DNA from 2 places in the Xylanimonas allomyrinae genome. Region 2 is predicted to be linked to the other one. Evidence: riboswitches for the same ligand, from Rfam matches in the RefSeq annotation. Region 2 holds a riboswitch; the other holds the start of a gene.
What was found. Region 2 has a riboswitch for thiamine pyrophosphate ahead of thiM (hydroxyethylthiazole kinase). Riboswitches for the same ligand answer to the same signal wherever they lie in the genome.
Positions count from the first base shown of each region.

Region 1: linked by a shared signal. The riboswitch ahead of ET495_RS13855 (thiamine ABC transporter substrate-binding protein) and the one ahead of thiM (hydroxyethylthiazole kinase) in region 2 are both predicted to bind thiamine pyrophosphate.

Region 1 covers NZ_CP035495.1:3,063,312-3,073,489, reverse strand. The annotation lists partial or broken gene ET495_RS13860 (ABC transporter permease) at 1-1,452, opposite strand, end outside; gene ET495_RS13855 (thiamine ABC transporter substrate-binding protein) at 1,452-2,537, opposite strand; TPP riboswitch at 2,611-2,714, opposite strand; gene ET495_RS13850 (DUF4235 domain-containing protein) at 2,870-3,142, shown strand; rRNA gene rrf (5S ribosomal RNA) at 3,356-3,472, opposite strand; rRNA gene ET495_RS13840 (23S ribosomal RNA) at 3,546-6,651, opposite strand; rRNA gene ET495_RS13835 (16S ribosomal RNA) at 7,099-8,617, opposite strand; gene ET495_RS13830 (threonine/serine exporter family protein) at 9,121-10,178, opposite strand, start outside.
Region 2 covers NZ_CP035495.1:475,902-486,079, forward strand. The annotation lists gene dxr (1-deoxy-D-xylulose-5-phosphate reductoisomerase) at 1-130, shown strand, start outside; partial or broken gene thiD (bifunctional hydroxymethylpyrimidine kinase/phosphomethylpyrimidine kinase) at 268-1,149, opposite strand; gene thiE (thiamine phosphate synthase) at 1,086-1,769, opposite strand; gene thiM (hydroxyethylthiazole kinase) at 1,766-2,602, opposite strand; TPP riboswitch at 2,591-2,693, opposite strand; gene ET495_RS02145 (purine-cytosine permease family protein) at 2,904-4,019, shown strand; gene ET495_RS18025 (hypothetical protein) at 3,980-4,243, shown strand; gene ET495_RS02150 (M50 family metallopeptidase) at 4,274-5,572, shown strand; gene ispG (flavodoxin-dependent (E)-4-hydroxy-3-methylbut-2-enyl-diphosphate synthase) at 5,634-6,809, shown strand; partial or broken gene ET495_RS19325 (DUF4081 domain-containing protein) at 6,997-7,260, shown strand; gene ET495_RS19330 (GNAT family N-acetyltransferase) at 7,404-7,739, shown strand; gene ET495_RS02165 (DUF4914 family protein) at 7,913-9,817, shown strand; gene ET495_RS02170 (Fpg/Nei family DNA glycosylase) at 9,825-10,178, opposite strand, start outside.

The DNA of each region.
Region 1 (10,178 bases), 1.2 Mb from region 2:
GCACGCGCCCGGGCGCCGCGCCCAGCACGGCGGCCGCCTCGCGCAGCCGGGGGTCGATCGCACGCAGCACGGGCAGCACGGTCCGCACGACCAGCGGGACCGCGACCACGGCCTGCGCGATCGGCACCAGCAGCCCCGACGTGCGCAGGTCGATGTCGAGGCCCAGCGGCCGGTCGAGCGTGATGAGGAACCCGAACCCGACGGTCACCGCCGACACGCCGAGCGGCAGCATGACGACCCCGTCGAGCACGCCCACGGCCCGGCGCGCCGCGCGCCCGCGGGGTCGCCGCGACACGACGAGCGCCACCAGCCCGCCGACGACGATCGCGATGACCGTCGCGACCAGCGCCGTGCGGATCGAGGTCGCCAGGGCCTCCCACACCGTCACCACGAGCGCGTTGCGGCCCCCGGTCGTGCCGAGGGCGACGTAGTTCTCCAGCGTCCAGGCCCCGTCCGCGCCACGGAAGGACCGGACGACCAGCCCGGCGAGCGGAACGATCAGCCCGCCGACGACGACGGCGGTCGCGAGCGCCGCAGCGACGTCGGGCACGTTGCGCGAGCTCCAGCGGTGCACGGCGACGCTCGCGTCCTCGAGGTGCAGCGCCCGCTCACGACGAGCGCGAGCGCGGCCCGCGACCCACAGCGCAACCGAGACGACCACGAGCTGGAGGATCGAGAGCACGGCCGCCGTGCGCAGGTCGAGGAACTGCGTGGTGCGGCGGTAGATCTCCGTCTCGACGGTGCCGTACCCGGCCCCGCCGAGCACCAGCACGACGCCGAACGCCGTCGCGCAGAACAGGAACACGACGGCGGCCGCCGACGCGATGGCCGGGGCCAGCGCCGGCAGCGTGACCGTCCGGAACGCGCGCACGGGCGAGGCACCCAGCGCGCGCGCCGCCTGCTCGGTGCGCGGGTCGATCCGCTCCCACAGCCCCCGACGGTCCGCACCACCACCGACACGTTGAAGAACACGAGCGCGAGCACGACGCCCGTGAACGTCTCGTCCAGGTGCGCGAACCCGAGCAGGCCGTCAGGGCGCAGCAGCGCCCGGAACGCAACGCCGACCACGACGGTCGGCAGCACGAACGGCACCGTCACGAGCCCGCTCAGCAGCGCCCGTCCGCGGAACCGCGTCCGGTACAGCAGGTACGCGACCGGCAGGCCGAGCACGACCGACGCGGCGGCGCCCGCCGCCGCCTGCGCGAGCGTCGTTCCGACCAGCCGCCACGTACGTGCCCCGCCGAGCACGTGCGCAAGCCCGCTCAGGTCGAGCCCGCCGTCGTCGGCGACGAAGCCCCTGCCGACGAGCGCGACGACGGGCCACGCGAAGAACACCCCCAGGAACACCAGGGGCAGGGCGGCGGCGGCCGCCCACGCCACGACGTGGGGTGCGACACGTGGGGCTCGACGACGGGTCGTCGGCTTCGATGTCGCACCCCTGGCCGCGGGCATCAGCCGATGACCGTCGCCGTCCACTTCTCGATCCAGGCGTCACGGTTCGCCGCGATGTCGGCAGCAGGCACGTCGAACGGCGCATCGGCGAGCGGAGCGAACCGCGTCCACTCCGCCGGCAGCTCGATCGACGAGTCGGCCGGGTACATGTACATCTGCCCCGGGACGTCCGCCTGGAACGGCTGCGAGACGAGGAAGTCGACCAGCTTGGCAGCACCCTCGGGGTTCTGCGCCCCGCGGAAGATCCCGGCGTACTCCACCTGGCGGAAGCAGGTGCCGAGCAGCGCACGCGTCGTCGTCGCGGCACCGTCCTTCGTCACGGTGAACGCCGGCGACGTCGCGTAGGAGACGACGATCGGCCGCGTCCCGCCCTCACCCGCGCCGGAGAACTCCGAGTAGTACCCGTCCTCCCACGAGTCCGACACCGTGACGCCGTTGGCGCGCAGCGCCGCCCAGTAGCCGGTCCACCCCTCGCCACCGAAGCCGTCGTCACCGAACGCACCGATCGTGGCCAGCATGAACGCCATGCCAGGCGACGACGACGCCGGGTTCAGCGCGACCAGGAGGTCCTTGTACTCGGGCTTGGCGACGTCCTCGAGCGTCTCGGGCTCGGCCAGCCCGTGCTCCGCGAACCACGCGGTGTCGGTGTTCAGGCACACGTCGCCGACGTCGATCGGGTTCAGCGCCCCGTCGCCCAGGACGTACTGCCGCGCCGACTCCGCGAGCCCCGCAGGCGTGTAGGGCTTGAGCGTGTCGGTGTCGAGCACGCGCGACGCGAACGTGTTGTCGATGCCGAAGACGACGTCGCCGAGCGGCGAGTCCTTCGTCAGCACCACCTGGTTCGCGAGCGTGCCCGCGTCACCCATGGGCACCTGCTTGACCGTCAGGCCGCTCTCCTTCTCGAACGCGGCGATGACGTCGTCGGACACCGCCCACGAGTCGTGCGTGACGAGCGTGACCGTGTTGGCTCCGGCGCTCGCAGACCCGGCGGCATCCGGGGAGCCCTCGCCGCTGCACGCGCCGAGAAGCCCCAGGACGGCGACGGCGGCCGCGCACCCGAGGGTGCGGCGCGATGGGGTGGTCATGATGTGTCCTCCTCTGATGTCGAGAAGGGGCCCGTGCCGCCCGCCGGCCCTCAGGGCGCGACGCACTGCACAGGGATCGAGAAGCCCGACTTCCTCCACCGGTGCTAACCGGATCAGGTTCGAGGGTCTGCGGTGGACCGCACTCTCAGCGCCTGTGGCGCTCCCCTGTCGTTCCTGCTCAGCCTACCCCGCTCCGCGCCCCGCGAGCCGCGGAGAGGACCGTGAGTGCGTCGCACGTGGCATTCGCACACACGAGGGATACGGTGATTCGGCATCGACGCATCCGGTCGGCTTCCCGGCCGGCTCTCCGCACCGCAACCTGGAGGACGCACGTGGCCAAGCACGACGAACCCCTCGCCGTGAAAGTGGGCACGATGGTGCTCACCCTCGCCGCCGGATGGCTCGCACAGCGCCTCGTCGGCATGATCTGGGAGAAGAGCACGGGCCACGCCGCCCCGAAGGATCTCGACGACGACGACATCACCGTGATCCAGGCCGTCACGTTCGCCGCCGTCTCCGGCGGGGTCGCGGTGCTCGCCCGGCGGCTGGCACACCAGGGTGCGAGCCGCGCGGTGGCCCGGTTCGTGCCGAAGACGACCGACTGACCGCGCGTCCCGCCCGCACGTCGACGTCGCGGTCGCAGGCCGCGCCGGCGTCGCGGCGGTCGGCCGCGCCGGCGACCGGGTGCGTGCCCTCCCCGCGCCGTCGACGGCACGCGCTCGGGGCATGCGAGCATGCCTGCATGCGAGCTCCGGGCATGCGAGTTCCGGGCATGCGAAAGACCCCGCACCGTGGGTGCGGGGTCTTTCGTGAAGGGTGTCCGGCGGCGTCCTACTCTCCCACCCCGTCTCCAGGGCAGTACCATCGGCGCTGTAGGGCTGAGCTTCCGGGTTCGGAATGGGACCGGGCGTTTCCCCTACGCTATGACCGCCGTAACTTTATCGAGTTGTTCGGGTTGGTTGCCCGTTTCTCGGGAACCGCACAGTGGACGCGTTGCATGAAGTGTGTGTGTTGAAGTTGTTGGCTGATTAGTACCGGTCAGCTGCGGCAGTCGTTGGTCCTGCCTTCCACATCCGGCCTATCTACCCAGTGGTCTCGCTGGGTGCCTTCAGACCCGTAGGTCATGGAAACCTCATCTTGAAGCAGGCTTCCCGCTTAGATGCTTTCAGCGGTTATCCTTCCCGAACGTAGCTAACCAGCGGTGCACTTGGCAGTACAACTGGCACACCAGAGGTTCGTCCGTCCCGGTCCTCTCGTACTAGGGACAGCCCTTCTCAAGTTTCCTGCGCGCGCAGCGGATAGGGACCGAACTGTCTCACGACGTTCTAAACCCAGCTCGCGTACCGCTTTAATGGGCGAACAGCCCAACCCTTGGGACCTACTCCAGCCCCAGGATGCGACGAGCCGACATCGAGGTGCCAAACCATGCCGTCGATATGGACTCTTGGGCAAGATCAGCCTGTTATCCCCGGGGTACCTTTTATCCGTTGAGCGACGGCGCTTCCACAAGCCACCGCCGGATCACTAGTCCCGACTTTCGTCCCTGCTCGACCTGTCGGTCTCACAGTCAAGCTCCCTTGTGCACTTGCACTCGACACCTGATTGCCAACCAGGCTGAGGGAACCTTTGGGCGCCTCCGTTACATTTTGGGAGGCAACCGCCCCAGTTAAACTACCCACCAGGCACTGTCCCTGGTCCGGATCACGGACCGAGGTTAGATGTCCGAAGCAGTCAGAGTGGTATTTCAACGTTGACTCCCCCCGAGCTGGCGCCCGGGGTTCATAGTCTCCCACCTATCCTACACAAACTGCACCGAACACCAATACCAAGCTATAGTAAAGGTCCCGGGGTCTTTCCGTCCTGCTGCGCGTAACGAGCATCTTTACTCGTAGTGCAATTTCGCCGAGCTCGCGGTTGAGACAGCGGAGAAGTCGTTACGCCATTCGTGCAGGTCGGAACTTACCCGACAAGGAATTTCGCTACCTTAGGATGGTTATAGTTACCACCGCCGTTTACTGGGGCTTAAATTCTGAGCTTCGCTTACGCTGACTCGTCCTCTTAACCTTCCAGCACCGGGCAGGCGTCAGTCCGTATACATCGTCTTGCGACTTCGCACGGACCTGTGTTTTTAGTAAACAGTCGCTTCTCCCTGGTCTCTGCGGCCGTCCCCGCTCCCACCGCTAGGGTGTTCACGGTTCGGGCCCCCCTTCTCCCGAAGTTACGGGGGCATTTTGCCGAGTTCCTTAACCACGATTCGCTCGATCGCCTTGGTATTCTCTACCTGACCACCTGAGTCGGTTTGGGGTACGGGCGGCTAGAACCTCGCGTCGAGGCTTTTCTTGGCAGCTGAGGATCACCCGATATCCCGCATACGCGGTCACTATCGCCTCTCACCCTTGATGGTGTGCGGATTTGCCTACACACCGGGCTACGGGCTTGGACGTGGTCTACCATCGCCACGCCGGGCTACCTTCCTGCGTCACCCCTGTTAATACGCTTACCTACTACCCGATCGGGTCACGCGCCGCCTCCACAGTGGCACCCGAAGGTGCCGGCGTGGTCTTGGGGCGTTTAGCATCTCGAGGTTCGGTACGGGCGGTTCTTCGCCGGTAGGAGAATATCAACTCCTTGTCCATCGACTACGCCTGTCGGCCTCGCCTTAGGTCCCGACTTACCCAGGGCGGATTAACCTGGCCCTGGAACCCTTGGTCATTCGGCGGACGGGTTTCTCACCCGTCGTTCGCTACTCATGCCTGCATTCTCACTCGTGTGGTCTCCACCGCTGGGTCACCCCGCGGCTTCACCGCCCACACGACGCTCCCCTACCCAGCACAGCCCCTGAACCACGAAGGCTAGGGTATCGCTGCACTGCCACGGCTTCGGCGGTGTGCTTGAGCCCCGCTACATTGTCGGCGCGGAATCACTTGACCAGTGAGCTATTACGCACTCTTTCAAGGGTGGCTGCTTCTAAGCCAACCTCCTGGTTGTCTGTGCAACTCCACATCCTTTCCCACTGAGCACACGCTTAGGGGCCTTAGCCGGTGATCTGGGCTGTTTCCCTCTCGACTACGGAGCTTATCCCCCGCAGTCTCACTGCCTCGCTTGCACTTACCGGCATTCGGAGTTTGGCTGACGTCAGTAACCTGGTGAGGCCCATCGGCCATCCAGTAGCTCTACCTCCGGCAAGAAACACGAGACGCTGCACCTAAATGCATTTCGGGGAGAACCAGCTATCACGAAGTTTGATTGGCCTTTCACCCCTAACCACAGGTCATCCCCCAGGTTTTCAACCCTGGTGGGTTCGGTCCTCCACGACGTCTTACCGTCGCTTCAACCTGCCCATGGCTAGATCACTTCGCTTCGGGTCTAGACCCGGCGACTATGGGCGCCCTATTCGGACTCGCTTTCGCTACGGCTTCCCCACACGGGTTAACCTCGCCACCGAGCACTAACTCGCAGGCTCATTCTTCAAAAGGCACGCCGTCACCCCAGCTAGGGAGGCTCCGACGGATTGTAGGCACACGGTTTCAGGTACTATTTCACTCCCCTCCCGGGGTACTTTTCACCTTTCCCTCACGGTACTAGTCCGCTATCGGTCACCAGGTAGTATTTAGGCTTAGCAAGTGGTCTTGCCAGATTCACACGAGATTTCTCGGGCCCCGTGCTACTTGGGATCCCCTCAACCAGGCCACGACATTTCGTCTACGGGACTACCACCCTCTACGGTCCGGTATTCAACCCGGTTCGACTATGACGCGACTTTCTGACTGGCTGCAGTCTTGTCAGCAACTGCTAGAAGGTCCCACAACCCCGCGACAGCAACGCCTGACAGCTTTCACACTGCCGCGGTTTGGCCTCATCCGCTTTCGCTCGCCACTACTCACGGAATATCTCTTCCTGCCGGTACTGAGATGTTTCACTTCCCGGCGTTCCCTCCACACACCCTATATATTCAGGTGCGGGTACCCGCGCATGACCGCGGGTGGGTTCCCCCATTCGGAAATCCTCGGATCACAGCTCGTTTGCCAACTCCCCGAGGCTTATCGCAGGCTACGACGTCCTTCTTCGGCTCCTGGTGCCAAGGCATCCACCCTGTGCCCTTAAAAACTTCAACAAAAATGATCACACTACAGAGACGTCAGGGACGACAACCCCCAAAGGGATCGCCGCCTTGAACATCTTGGATGCTCGCGTCCACTGTGCAGTTCTCAAGCTACGGACGAACCCACCAGACCAGGACCGCCTGACCACACCCCCACCCCCACAACAGGGAAGCAAGGACACGACCGGTTCGGAAACCCCACCAGTGACCCGTACTGAGCACCCCGACCACGCGGCCGGTTGCCTCAGGACCCAACAGTGCGTTCACGCCCCCACCCCACACCAGCACCAGCGTTCCCACCTGCAAGCAGGCGTACTGACCAGCACCAACACAGGGCACGGACAACAGTCAACGTTCCACCCAGAGCACCACCACCAGCACACTCGGCCGGCGCGTGGTCCACCATGAGCACCCACCCCAGACCCGAAGGCCCCAGGCAGACACTGGTGAGCTCCTTAGAAAGGAGGTGATCCAGCCGCACCTTCCGGTACGGCTACCTTGTTACGACTTAGTCCCAATCGCCAGTCCCACCTTCGACCACTCCCCCCACACAAGGTGGTTGGGCCATGGGCTTCGGGTGTTACCAACTTTCGTGACTTGACGGGCGGTGTGTACAAGGCCCGGGAACGTATTCACCGCAGCGTTGCTGATCTGCGATTACTAGCGACTCCGACTTCATGGGGTCGAGTTGCAGACCCCAATCCGAACTGAGACCGGCTTTTTGGGATTCGCTCCACCTTGCGGTATCGCAGCCCTCTGTACCGGCCATTGTAGCATGCGTGAAGCCCAAGACATAAGGGGCATGATGATTTGACGTCATCCCCACCTTCCTCCGAGTTGACCCCGGCAGTCTCCCATGAGTCCCCGGCATAACCCGCTGGCAACATGGGACGAGGGTTGCGCTCGTTGCGGGACTTAACCCAACATCTCACGACACGAGCTGACGACAACCATGCACCACCTGTGCACCGACCTTACGGGGCCACCATCTCTGGCAGTTTCCGGTGCATGTCAAGCCTTGGTAAGGTTCTTCGCGTTGCATCGAATTAATCCGCATGCTCCGCCGCTTGTGCGGGCCCCCGTCAATTCCTTTGAGTTTTAGCCTTGCGGCCGTACTCCCCAGGCGGGGCACTTAATGCGTTAGCTGCGGCACGGGAACCGTGGAATGGCCCCCACACCTAGTGCCCAACGTTTACGGCATGGACTACCAGGGTATCTAATCCTGTTCGCTCCCCATGCTTTCGCTCCTCAGCGTCAGTAACTGCCCAGAGACCTGCCTTCGCCATCGGTGTTCCTCCTGATATCTGCGCATTCCACCGCTACACCAGGAATTCCAGTCTCCCCTACAGCACTCTAGTCCGCCCGTACCCGATGCAAGCCCGAGGTTGAGCCTCGGGATTTCACACCAGACGCGACAGACCGCCTACGAGCTCTTTACGCCCAATAATTCCGGACAACGCTTGCGCCCTACGTATTACCGCGGCTGCTGGCACGTAGTTAGCCGGCGCTTCTTCTGCAGGTACCGTCACTCTCGCTTCTTCCCTGCTGAAAGAGGTTTACAACCCGAAGGCCGTCATCCCTCACGCGGCGTCGCTGCATCAGGCTTTCGCCCATTGTGCAATATTCCCCACTGCTGCCTCCCGTAGGAGTCTGGGCCGTGTCTCAGTCCCAGTGTGGCCGGTCGCCCTCTCAGGCCGGCTACCCGTCGAAGCCTTGGTAGGCCATCACCCCACCAACAAGCTGATAGGCCGCGAGCCCATCCCTCACCGAAAAACTTTCCAACCCCACCCATGCAGGCAAGGCTCATATCCGGTATTAGACCCCGTTTCCAAGGCTTATCCCGAAGTGAAGGGCAGGTTGCTCACGTGTTACTCACCCGTTCGCCACTGATCCACCCCGAAGGGCTTCACCGTTCGACTTGCATGTGTTAAGCACGCCGCCAGCGTTCGTCCTGAGCCAGGATCAAACTCTCCGTAAAAGTATCGCGCCACCCCGAGAACGAGGTAACAACCATACGGTTCATTCAACACTGACAGAACCAAGCTGAACTGCTTGATTTGTCCAAAGGAATCCAAACCACACACACCAAAGCATGCGCGGCCCGGGTTCAAAAATTTGGCATTGACTATCAAACGCACTGTTGAGTTCTCAAACAACCGACGCACACCATCAGGACCAGCCGCTTCCGCGATCCGGCCCCGTCCGGGGCAACCCTTCAACCTTACCCGATCCGTTTCTCCGGGTCAAACTCCCTCGCCGTGAGGCTTGGAGATCGACACCGGACGTGCCGGCCCTGACCGAGAGCGCAGTGCACCCTCGAGATGAAGGAGTCAGGATCTCGCCCTCCGGGACCGGCCACCAGCGCTGAGCGCGGCGTCCGTTCCTCCCTGCCGGGCGAACGTCGAGAACATTAGCCACAGGTGGGCCCTTGCGTCAAAGCCGCGCGGGGCGACCTGCGTCACAGGATGTCGCGAGGTCCCGCTACAGGCCGCGTCGCTGCTCGAAGGTCCACTCCCTGTCCGTGAGCATCCGCGAGACGGCAAGCCCGATTGCCAGCGCGATCACGACCAGCCCGGCATCGGCCGTGAAGCCGAGCGCCGCGACCGAGTCACCCCCGTTGAACTCGAAGACCGCCCGGTACGCCGCCACGCCAGGGACCATGATCACGACAGCGGGGACCGAGACCGTCAGGCGAGGCACGCGCAGGGGCGTCGCGATCCATCGTGCGAGCAGCCCCACCAGCAGTGCGGCACCCGCCGCCGCCGCCTGCGGCGCAATCCCCCAGTCGTTGACCAGTGCCAGCCTCAGCACGTTGGCGACCATGCCGACGACCGCGGCACCCAGCGCCATGCGCCAGGGACTGTTGAACATCAGCGCGAACCCGAGCACGCCGACGAAGCTCGCGAGCGTGAGCAGCGACCAGCGCAGCGCCGGATCGAGAGCGGCAGCCACCGGCGGGTTCGGTTCCAGCCCGACGACGGTGGACACCGCCCACAACGACAGCGCGGCCGAACACAGGATCATCACGGCATACGTCAGGCGTGAGATGCCCGCCGAGAAGTCGAGCCGCGCAAGATCCAGGGCACCCGTCACGAGGGGGAAGCCGGGCACCAGGAACAGCACCGCCGACACGTAGCCGGCCACGTGCCGCCCGGGCAGCCCGATCGCGCTGCCGATCACGAACACCAGCGCCAGGTAGGCCAGGCACGCGACCGCCGAGGCCAGCATCGTCACGCCGAACTGGTTGATGCCCTTGTGGATCATCCCGCGCCGCACGTACTGGCCCAGCGAGGCCGCCACGAGCACGGCCGCGCACTCCAGCGGGCCGCCGTTGTTGAGGAACGCGAACGCCGCACACGCGGCACCCGCCGACAGCGCGTTGGCCCACGGCGGGTACAGCGGAGGCTTGCTCGCGATGCGGTCGAGCTCGCGCTCGACGCGATGCACGCTCTCTCTCGCGGGCAGGTCGCCGATGTAGATCTCGAGCTCGGCCAGCCGGTCGGCGTTGATGCCGACGGTGCGGACCTCCGACACCTCGG
Region 2 (10,178 bases):
CGTGGACACGGTCGAGCGCGTGCTCGGTGAGCACGACGGCGTCGCGCCCGGCGCGGTCACGCTCGACGACGTCGAGGCTGCCGAGGTGTGGGCGCGGGCGCGCGCCGACGAGCTGCTCGACCGGCGCTGAGGCCGATCAGCGCGACGCCCACCCGTGGTCGACGGGGCCGTGCCCCGTCCACGGGGGGAGCCCCCGAGCAGCCCGGTGCCGCCGACCCGCAGCGACCTGCCGGCCTCCAGCGCGTGCGTGAGGTAGTCCTTGGCGGCCCGGACGGCCGACGGCCAGCCGTCGGCCCGCGGGCGCAGCACCGCGCACGCCGAGCTCAAGGTACAGCCGGTCCCGTGCGTGTGGCGCGTCTCGACCCGCGGGGCCGCGAGAGCCAGCACGTCGCCGTCCGGCCCCGCGAGGTGGTCCACGGCGTCGCCGGTCCGGCCGGCCGGGCGCAGATGACCGCCCTTGACGAGCGCCCAGCGGCCGCCGGCCGGAGGGGCCACACCCTGGCGCCCTGCCAGCGCCCGCAGCGCATGCGCCTGGTCGGCCGCCTCGGCCGCGTCCCTGGCCGGGTCCACGCCCAGCAGCACCGCGGCCTCGGCGAGGTTGGGCGTGACCAGGTCGGCGAGCGGCAGCAGGCGCTCGCGCAGCACGGCCTCGGCGTCGTGCGCGAGCAGCCGGTCGCCCGACGTCGCGACCATGACCGGGTCGAGCACCACCACGGGTGCGGGCACCCCGGCGCGGGCCGCGGCCGCGCGCAGCCGCTCGAGGGCGTCCGCCACGGCTCCGGCCACGGCCGCGTCGCTCGTCATGCCGATCTTGACGGCGTCGACGGCGACGTCGGCCAGCAGTGTGTCGAGCTGGGCCGTCACCATGTCCGCCGGGACCGCCTGGACCCGGGTGACCCCGACCGTCGACTGGGCGGTGAGCCCGGTCAGGACGGCGCAACCGTAGCCGCCCAGCGCGGCGAAGGTCTTGAGGTCGGCCTGGATGCCCGCGCCGCCCGAGGGGTCCGACCCGGCGATCGTCAGGGCGACGGGGGGATGGCCCGCCGGGCGTCCCGCCTCCGGCCCGTCGCCGTGACCGCGCGCGGTCACCGGGCCTGCCACGCCGCCGCGAGCGCGGCGGCGGCCGCGCGCGGGTCGGGGGTGCCGCACACGGCGGAGATCACGGCGGCGCCGACCGCCCCCGCGGCGCGCAGCGCGGGCAGGTCGCCCGCGCGCAGGCCGCCGATGGCGACGCACGGCGGGGCCCCTGCCGCACGCGCGGCCGCGGTGATCGCGGCGAGCCCGTCGACGCCGATCGCCGGGCGTGCGTTCGCCTTCGACGTCGTCGTGCGGACGGGCCCGACGCCCAGCAGGTCGAGCGTTCCGGGCGGAAGGGCCGCTGCGGCCGCGGCCTCGCGCGTCGTCGAGACGCTCAGGCCCAGGTGCGCCTCGGGGCCGAGCAGGCGTCGCGCCGTGACGGGGTCGAGGTCGCCCTGGCCGACGTGCGCGCCGTCGGCGCCGATCGCGAGCGCGACGTCGATGCGGTCGTTGACGACGAGCGGCACCCCCGCCGGGCGCAGCACCGCGAGCAGGGCCGCACCGAGCTCGGCGAGCTCGCGGGTGCTCGCGTCCGGGTCGCGCAGCTGCACGGCCGTGGCACCGCCCGCGACGGCGGCGCGCACGGTGGCGACGACACCGGCGGGGCCGCCGCACTGCGTCGTGTCGGTCACGAGGTAGACCGCCGGGTCGAATGCGGTCCGGGCGGCCTGCCCGACGGTTCGCACGCTCATGCCGCGGCCCCTGCCTGCTCGGCCGCCAGCCCGGCGCGCGCGCCCACGACGGCGGCGTCGACGTCGTCGACGCGGTCGATCAGCGCGACGGCGAACGAGCCCGTGGTGGGCGCCTGCGCCGCCGCGAGGTCACCCGCGACGCACATCCACGCGGTCGCCGCGGTCGCGGCCAGCAGGCGGTCGGCGGTCACCGCGGCGCACGCAGCGACCAGCGCCCCGAGCGCGCAGCCGACACCGGTCACCCGCGTCAGCAGCGGGTTCCCCGCGTGCACGCGCACCACGCGTGAGCCGTCGGTGAGCAGGTCGACGGCGCCGCTGACCGCGACGACGGCACCCGACTGGCGGGCGAGCCGCAGCGCGGTGGCGCGCACTCCGTCGGGGGTGTCGAGCGAGTCGACGCCGCGCCCGCCCTGCCCTCCGGCGAGGGCCGCGACCTCGGAGGCGTTGCCGCGCACGATCGTGGGGCCGACCACGAGCAGCTCGGCCGCCAGGGCCGTGCGCAGCGGGAGCGAGCCGATCGCGACGGGGTCGAGCACCCAGGGCGTCCCCGCATCGACCGCCGCGTGCGCCGCGACCCGCATGGCGTCGGGCTGCTCACCCTCGACGGTTCCGAGGTTGGTCAGCAGCCCGTCCGCGACGCGCGCGAACCCGCCCGCCTCGACGGGGGTGGCGACCATCGCGGGAGCGGCGCCCGCCGCGAGCAGCAGGTTGGCCGTCACGTTGGTGACCACCGTGTTGGTGATGCAGTGGACCAGCGGGCCGGTGGCCCGCACGGCCGCCACGACCTCGGCCACCTCGGCCGGGCTGGGGGTGGACGGCACGACAGTGCTCATGAGCGTTCCCTTCGCTAGCACTACCTAGATCAGGTTCGACGGGTGCATCTCAGCCGGCCCCGTCTCAGGGCCGGCGCCCCGCGCCGACGCCCACCATACGCTCCGGTATGGTCTGCCCGTTCCCCCGTTCCGGGGGACGTCCAACGGGAGTCCGGGATCCGCGCAGCGGCCGCCGGGCTGAGAGGGCGGCCGGGCGCCGCCGACCGATCGAACCTGTCCGGCTCACACCGGCGTAGGGAGGACCGCGATGGCGTCTGCCGTCCCCGTTCGTGAACCTGTCCGTCAGTCCGTCGAGGCGCCGGTGACGCTGGACGCGCCCGCCGTGCGCGTCCACCGCGGGCGCGACCACCTGGGGCTGTGGGCGAGCCTCGGGGTGAGCCTGCTCGTGCCCGTCGTCGCGGTCTACTTCGTGCCCACGTCGCTCGCGGCGACGTTCGTGGCCATCGCCGTCGGCACGCTCGTCGGCTGCGGGCTGCTCGGGGCGGTCGCCGCGATCGGCGCCCGCACCGGGGAACCGGCCATGGTCGTGTTCCGCGGCCTGTTCGGCGTGCGCGGCTCGTGGGTGCCGACCGCGCTCAACGTGCTCCAGTGCCTGGGCTGGGCCGCCTTCGAGGTGTGGATCATCGCGCGCGCGGCCGCCGGGGTCTGGCCCGAGGTGCCGCACGCGGTCTTCGCGGTGGGCGCGGGCGTCGTCGCGACGGCGATGGCGCTGCGCCCGCTCGGGTCGGCGGCGCTGCTGCGGCGCGTGGCGATCGTCGTCGTCGTGGCCTGCTCGGCCTACTTCCTGGTCGACGCCGCACGCCGTCCGCTCGGTCCGGTCGGGGCCGGGGGATGGCGCGGGCTGTGGACCAACGTCGACCTCGTGGCGTCGATGTCCGTCTCGTGGATCCCGCTCGTGGCGGACTACACGCGCCACGCCCGGCCGGGCACAGCGCGGCGCACGGGAGCCGCGGTCGGCGTCGGCTACGGGCTCGCCTCGGCGGCGTTCTTCTGCGTCGGGGTGCTCGGGCTGCTGGCGTACCAGCCGTCGGACGGCGATCTGGTGGCCGCGCTGCTCGCGGTGCCGGCGGGCGCTCTCGCGCTCGCGATCCTCGCGGCCGACGAGGTCGACCAGGCGTTCGCCAACGTGTACTCCACGGCCGTGAGCCTGCAGAACGTCGCGCCGCGCGCGGACCGGCGCGTGCTGGCGCTCGCGGTCGGGGCGGTCGCGACGGCGCTGGGCGTGCTCGTCGGCGACGGGTACGCGTACGAGGGCTTCCTGCTGCTCATCGGCGCGGTCTTCACCCCGCTCGGAGCGGTGCTCGTGGTCGACCACTGGGTCGTGCGGCGGGGCCGGTACGACCTGTCGGCGGCGGCGCCCCTCGGCGGTGGCTGTTCGTGCCGTGGGTCGCCGGTTTCGCCGCCTTCCAGCTCGTGACGCCGACCTTCGTCGCGCTGTGGCCGGCCTGGGGCGAGGCGTGGGCGCGGGCGCAGGGCGCGCTCGGCGTGCCGGCGGACAACGGGTGGTCGGGCGTCGTCGTCGCGCTCGTCGTGGCGGGGGCGCTCACGCTCGCGGTCGCGCCGGCCGACCGGTGGGCCGCGCGCCGGCACGGGGGCTCGGCGCGCGACGTTCACGAGGTCACCACGACTGCCGTCCAGTAGACCGTCAGCGGCGCCGCCTAGGCTGGGGGCGTGAGCGTTCTCGTGGGCATCCTCGTCGTCGTCGTGGGCATCGCCGTGTCCATCGCCCTGCACGAGCTGGGCCACATGCTGCCCGCCAAGGCGTTCGGCGTGCGTGTCTCCCAGTACATGGTCGGGTTCGGCCCGACGCTGTGGTCGCGCACCAAGGGGGAGACGGAGTACGGCGTCAAGGCGATCCCGCTGGGCGGCTACGTGCGGATGGTCGGCATGATGCCGTCCGCGCCGGAGGGTGCCCGGCGCGGACGCGGGTTCTTCGCCCAGGTCGTCGCCGACGCGCGCGACCAGAGCGTCGAGGAGATCCGCCCGGGCGAGGAGCAGCGCGCGTTCTACCACCTCTCGACGCCGAAGAAGCTCGTGGTCATGCTCGGCGGCCCCGTCATGAACCTGCTGCTGGCGGTCGTGCTCACGGCGTCGTTCCTCGCGATCGGCTTCACCCAGCAGACCACCACGGTCGCGACCGTGAGCGACTGCGTCCCGACGGCGACGGGTGCGGCGTGCGACCCTGCCACCGCCCCGGCCCCGGCCGCCGCGGCGGGACTGCGTCCCGGGGACCGCATCGTGTCCTACGACGGCACCTCGACCCCCACCTGGAGCGCCCTGCTCGCTGCGATCCAGGGCACCGACGGTCACGCCGTGCCCGTCGTCGTCGAACGCGACGGGCAGCGGGTCACGCTCTCCGTCACGCCCGTCGACGCGCATCGTGCGGTCGTCGACGCGGACGGCGCCGTGGTGCGCGACGCCGACGGCCAGGTGAAGGTCGACGACGGCGCGTTCCTGGGCATCGCGCCGACCATCGAGCGGCAGTCGCTGCCGATGAGCCTGGTGCCGGGTGAGGTCGGGCGCATGTTCACGGGTACTGCCGGGGCCGTGGTCACCTTCCCAGCGCGCGTCTACCAGGCGGCCGCGCAGACGTTCTCCGACACCCCGCGCTCGGCTGACAGCGTCATGTCGGTGGTGGGCGTGGGGCGTGTCGCCGCCGACGTCGCCGGCCTGGACGCGACGCTGCTCGACCGGGTCGCCATCATGCTGAGCCTGCTGGCCTCGCTCAACATGGCGCTGTTCGTGTTCAACCTGATCCCGCTGCTGCCGCTCGACGGCGGGCACGTGGTCAACGCGCTCTACGAGGGCGCCAAGCGCACCATCGCGCGGGTGCGCGGCCTGCACCCGCTGCCCGGCCCGGCCGACGTCGCGCGCATGATGCCGGTCGCCTACGTGATGTTCGTCGTGCTGGTGGGGTCGACCCTGCTCCTGGTCGTCGCCGACGTCGTCGACCCCGTGAGGCTCTTCTGAGACGCCCGGCCCGCGTGTCCCAGGCGCGGGCAGCCGTCGCGAACCGGGGGATACTGGGGCGGTGAGCATTGTCAATCTCGGTACCCCCAGCGTGTCGACCCCGGGCGCCGCGCCGGTGCTGGCCCCCCGCCGCCCGACCCGCAAGATCAAGGTCGGCAAGGTCGAGGTGGGCGGCGACGCCCCGGTCAGCGTCCAGTCCATGACGACGACGCCGACCACCGACATCAACGCGACGCTGCAGCAGATCGCGGAGCTGACCGCCGCGGGCTGCGACATCGTCCGGGTGGCCGTCCCGAGCGCCGACGACGCCGCCGCGTTGCCGGCGATCGCGAGGAAGTCGCAGATCCCGGTCATCGCCGACATCCACTTCCAGCCCAAGTACGTCTTCGCCGCCATCGACGCCGGGTGTGCCGCAGTGCGGGTCAACCCGGGCAACATCCGCAAGTTCGACGACCAGGTCAAGCAGATCGCGCAGGCGGCCAAGGACGCGGGCGTCAGCCTGCGCATCGGCGTCAACGCCGGGTCGCTCGACCCGCGTCTGCTGGCCAAGTACGGCAAGGCGACACCCGAGGCGCTCGTCGAGTCGGCCGTGTGGGAGGCGTCGCTCTTCGAGGAGCACGACTTCCACGACTTCAAGATCTCGGTCAAGCACAACGACCCGGTCGTCATGGTGCGCGCCTACGAGCTGCTGTCGGAGCGCGGCGACTGGCCGCTGCACCTGGGCGTCACCGAGGCCGGGCCGGCGTTCCAGGGCACCATCAAGTCGGCGACGGCGTTCGGCGCGCTGCTGAGCAAGGGCATCGGCGACACCATCCGCGTGTCGCTGTCCGCCCCGCCGGTCGAGGAGGTCAAGGTCGGCAACCAGATCCTCCAGGCGCTCAACCTGCGCCCGCGCAAGCTGGAGATCGTCTCGTGCCCGTCGTGCGGGCGTGCGCAGGTCGACGTCTACACGCTGGCCGACAAGGTGACCGCGGGCCTGGAGGGCCTGACGGTCCCGCTGCGCGTGGCGGTCATGGGTTGCGTCGTCAACGGGCCCGGCGAGGCGCGCGAGGCCGACCTGGGCGTGGCGTCGGGCAACGGCAAGGGCCAGATCTTCGTCAAGGGCGAGGTCATCAAGACGGTCCCCGAGTCCGAGATCGTCGAGACCTTGATCGAGGAGGCCCTGCGCATCGCCGAGTCGATGCCGGACGACGCCGACGGCACCGCGGGCACCAGCCCGGTCGTGACGGTCGGCTGAGAACGGCGGGGCGGTGGGCTTCCGGCAGGTTGCCGCAGGGCTGGGGCGCGACGCCGCGCGCGTCCTCGGGCCGGACGACCTCCCCGAGGCGCTGGCGCTGTGCGCGAGTGACCCGGTCTCGGCCGTTCTGGCGGCCTCGCGGCTGGAGATCGCCGCACGCGCAGGCCTGCCCGCCGCGGGTGGCCAGGTGTGGGGGTGGCCCACCACGGGGCCGCTGCGCGCGCTGTGCTGGGCCGGCGCGAACCTGGTTCCCGTGGTCCCGGCCTCGCTCGGGGCTGACGCCGCGGAGGCCGTGGGGGCGTTCGTGCGAGCGGCTCGCGCCCACGGCCGTCGTTCGTCGTCGATCGTCGGGGAGTCGGATGCCGCGCTCGCGCTCTGGGCCGGGCTCGAACCCTCGTGGCCGACCGCGCGCGAGGTGCGCCCGCACCAGCCGTCGCTCGCGATCGCGCGCGACCCCGACGTCGAGCCGGACCCGCGCGTGCGGCTGACCCGCGCCGAGCAGCTCGACGTGCTGATGCCTGCGTGCATCGCGATGTTCACCGAGGAGGTCGGCTACTCGCCGGTCGCCGGCGGGGCACGGCGTACCGGGAGCGGGTGCGCTCGCTGGTCACCGAGAGCAGGTCGTACGTGCGGCTTGCGGTGCGCACGGGCGACCCCTATGCGCGCCCGACGGGTCCGATGGTCGAGTTCAAGGCGGAGCTGGGCGCGATCGCGCAGGGCGTCGCGCAGGTGCAGGGCGTGTGGGTCGATCCGGCCGTGCGGGGGCGAGGGTTGTCGGAGGGCGGCATGGCGGCCGTCGTCGTCGATGCGCGGCTGCGTGTGGCGCCGGTCGTCTCGCTCTACGTCAACGGGTACAACGAACGTGCGCTGCGGGCATACCGCCGTGTGGGGTTCGAGCAAGTCGGGACCTTCGCCACTGTTCTCTTCTGAGGACCCATGCTCTCATGTGAGGTATGACCACACACAGCGTCACATCCGGGGCGGGTTCGCCCGCCCTGCGGAACGCAGCGTCGCACCGTCCGCACAGCGCCGCCGGGGCCGTGGACCGATCGGAGCGCGTCAGCGTGGCGCACGCAGACCGACGCGCGGGGTGCGATGGGGGCATGGACGACGTGCTCCGGAAGCTCACGCTCCCCCCGTATCTGGCCACCTGTCTTGAGGCCGCCCGCAGCATCACCATCCCCTCCAGCCGTGCGGAGCTCTTCGAGCTCTCCCTCGGCCCGGGAGGCGGCGACACGTTCGACGTCGTCTTCGACGTGCCGGGCAACGGCCCCGTCAAGGAGGCCGACGTCGTGCGCTGCCGCAACGGCATCGCCGTCAACTACCCCGAGGACTACATCCGCCGGCGCGACCCCGACTGCATGCGCATCGGCGACGACCTGCCCTCGGACAAGCCCCGGTTCGCCGACGACCACGGACCCTTCGCGCCCGTCAAGCAGGAGACGCTCGACTGGCTGGCCGACCAGGACCTCATCGTGGTCCCGTTCAAGGCCGGCGGCCCGCACCTGGGCAGCCCCTCGCTCGCCGTCGTGCCCAAGAACACGGCGTTCTTCGCGTGCGCGCTCGTGGACCTGCAGGGCTTCTTCACCTTCGACGAGCTCGGCCCGTTCGCGCCGCGCTCGATCCTCTACCTGGCCCCGCCGTTCCGGCACACGCACTTCGCGGGCAAGCAGGTGGTGGTGCACGACCGGACCGAGTCGCTGCACGAGATCTTCGCCTACAACCTGTACCCGGGCCCCAGCGCCAAGAAGGGCGTGTTCTCGGCGCTGCTCGACATCGGCACCTACGAGGGCTGGCTCACCGCTCACGCCTCCTCGGTGCGCGTGACCACGCCGTACGAGAACGAGACCGTCATCATGCACGAGGGCGCCTCGGGCGGCGGCAAGTCCGAGATGTGCCAGGAGCTGCGCCGCGAGGAGGACGGCCGCGTGCTGCTGGGCACCAACGTCGTCACCGACGAGCCGTACGCCATCACGCTGTCGGAGACGTCGCGGCTCGAGCCCGTCACCGACGACATGACGCTGTGCCACCCCGCGCTCCAGCGCCCTGCCAGCGGCAAGATGACCGTCGCCGACGCCGAGGACGGCTGGTTCGTGCGCGTCGACAACCTGACGCACTACGGCGAGGACCCCCAGCTCGAACGGGCGATCATCCACCCGCACGACCCGCTCATCTTCCTCAACATCGAGGGCACGCCCGGCGCGACCTGCCTGCCGTGGGAGCACGTGCGCGACGAGAACGGCAAGCCGTGCTCCAACCCGCGCGTCATCATCCCGCGCCGCCAGGTCCGGGGCATCGTCGACGAGCCGCAGCAGGTGGACGTGCGCACGTTCGGCGTGCGGATGCCGGCGTGCACCGCCGAGCAGCCGACGTACGGCGTCATGGGCCTCATGCACGTGATCCCGCCGTCGCTCGCGTGGCTGTGGCGCCTGGTCACCCCGCGCGGCGACAAGAACCCCTCGATCGGGGCGACCGTCGCCGAGGCGGCCGTCATCGCGCACGGCGGCATGGTCGCCGAGGGCGTCGGGTCGTTCTGGCCGTTCTCGACCAACACCAAGGTCGGCGCGGCCAACCTGCTGCTCGAGCAGATCCTCGCCGCGCCCAAGACCCGGTTCGTGCTCACGCCCAACCAGCACATCGGTGCCTACAAGGTGGACTTCGCCGCCGAGTGGCTCGCACGCGAGTACCTGGCCCGCCGCGGCCAGGGCCACGTGCGCCGCGACCTGCTCGTGCCCGCGCGCTGCCCGCTGTTCGGCTTCGCGATGCGGGAGATGAAGATCGACGGCCAGCAGGTGCGCCCGTCGCTGCTGCGCCCCGAGCTGCAGTCCAAGGTGGGCGTGGCGGCGTACGACGCCGGTGCCGCCATCATCACGGACTTCTTCAAGGCCGAGCTCCAGCAGTTCCTGACCCCCGACCTCGACCCGCTGGGGCGCCGGATCATCGAGGCGTGCCTGGCGGACGCCACGTTGGAGGACTACCTGGCGCTCACGCCGCTCGACATCGACTGAGCCGACGTCACTTCAGCAGGCGGGACAGCCGCCGGTCCGCCAGCGGCTGCCCGCCTGTCTGACACGTCGCGCAGTACTGCAGCGACCGGTCCGCGAACGACACCTCGCGGACCGTGTCGCCGCACACCGGGCACGCCTGGCCCGTGCGCCCGTGGACGCGCATCCCGGCCCGCTTGGCGTCCTTGAGGTCCTTGGCCGGCTTGCCCGACGACGCCGCGACCGCGTCGGTCAGCGTGCCGACGATCGCGGCGTGCAGCGTCGCGACGTCGTCGTCGGTGAAGGTCCGGGTGAGCTTGTACGGCGACATGCGTGCCACGTGCAGGATCTCGTCGGAGTAGGCATTGCCGATGCCGGCGACGGC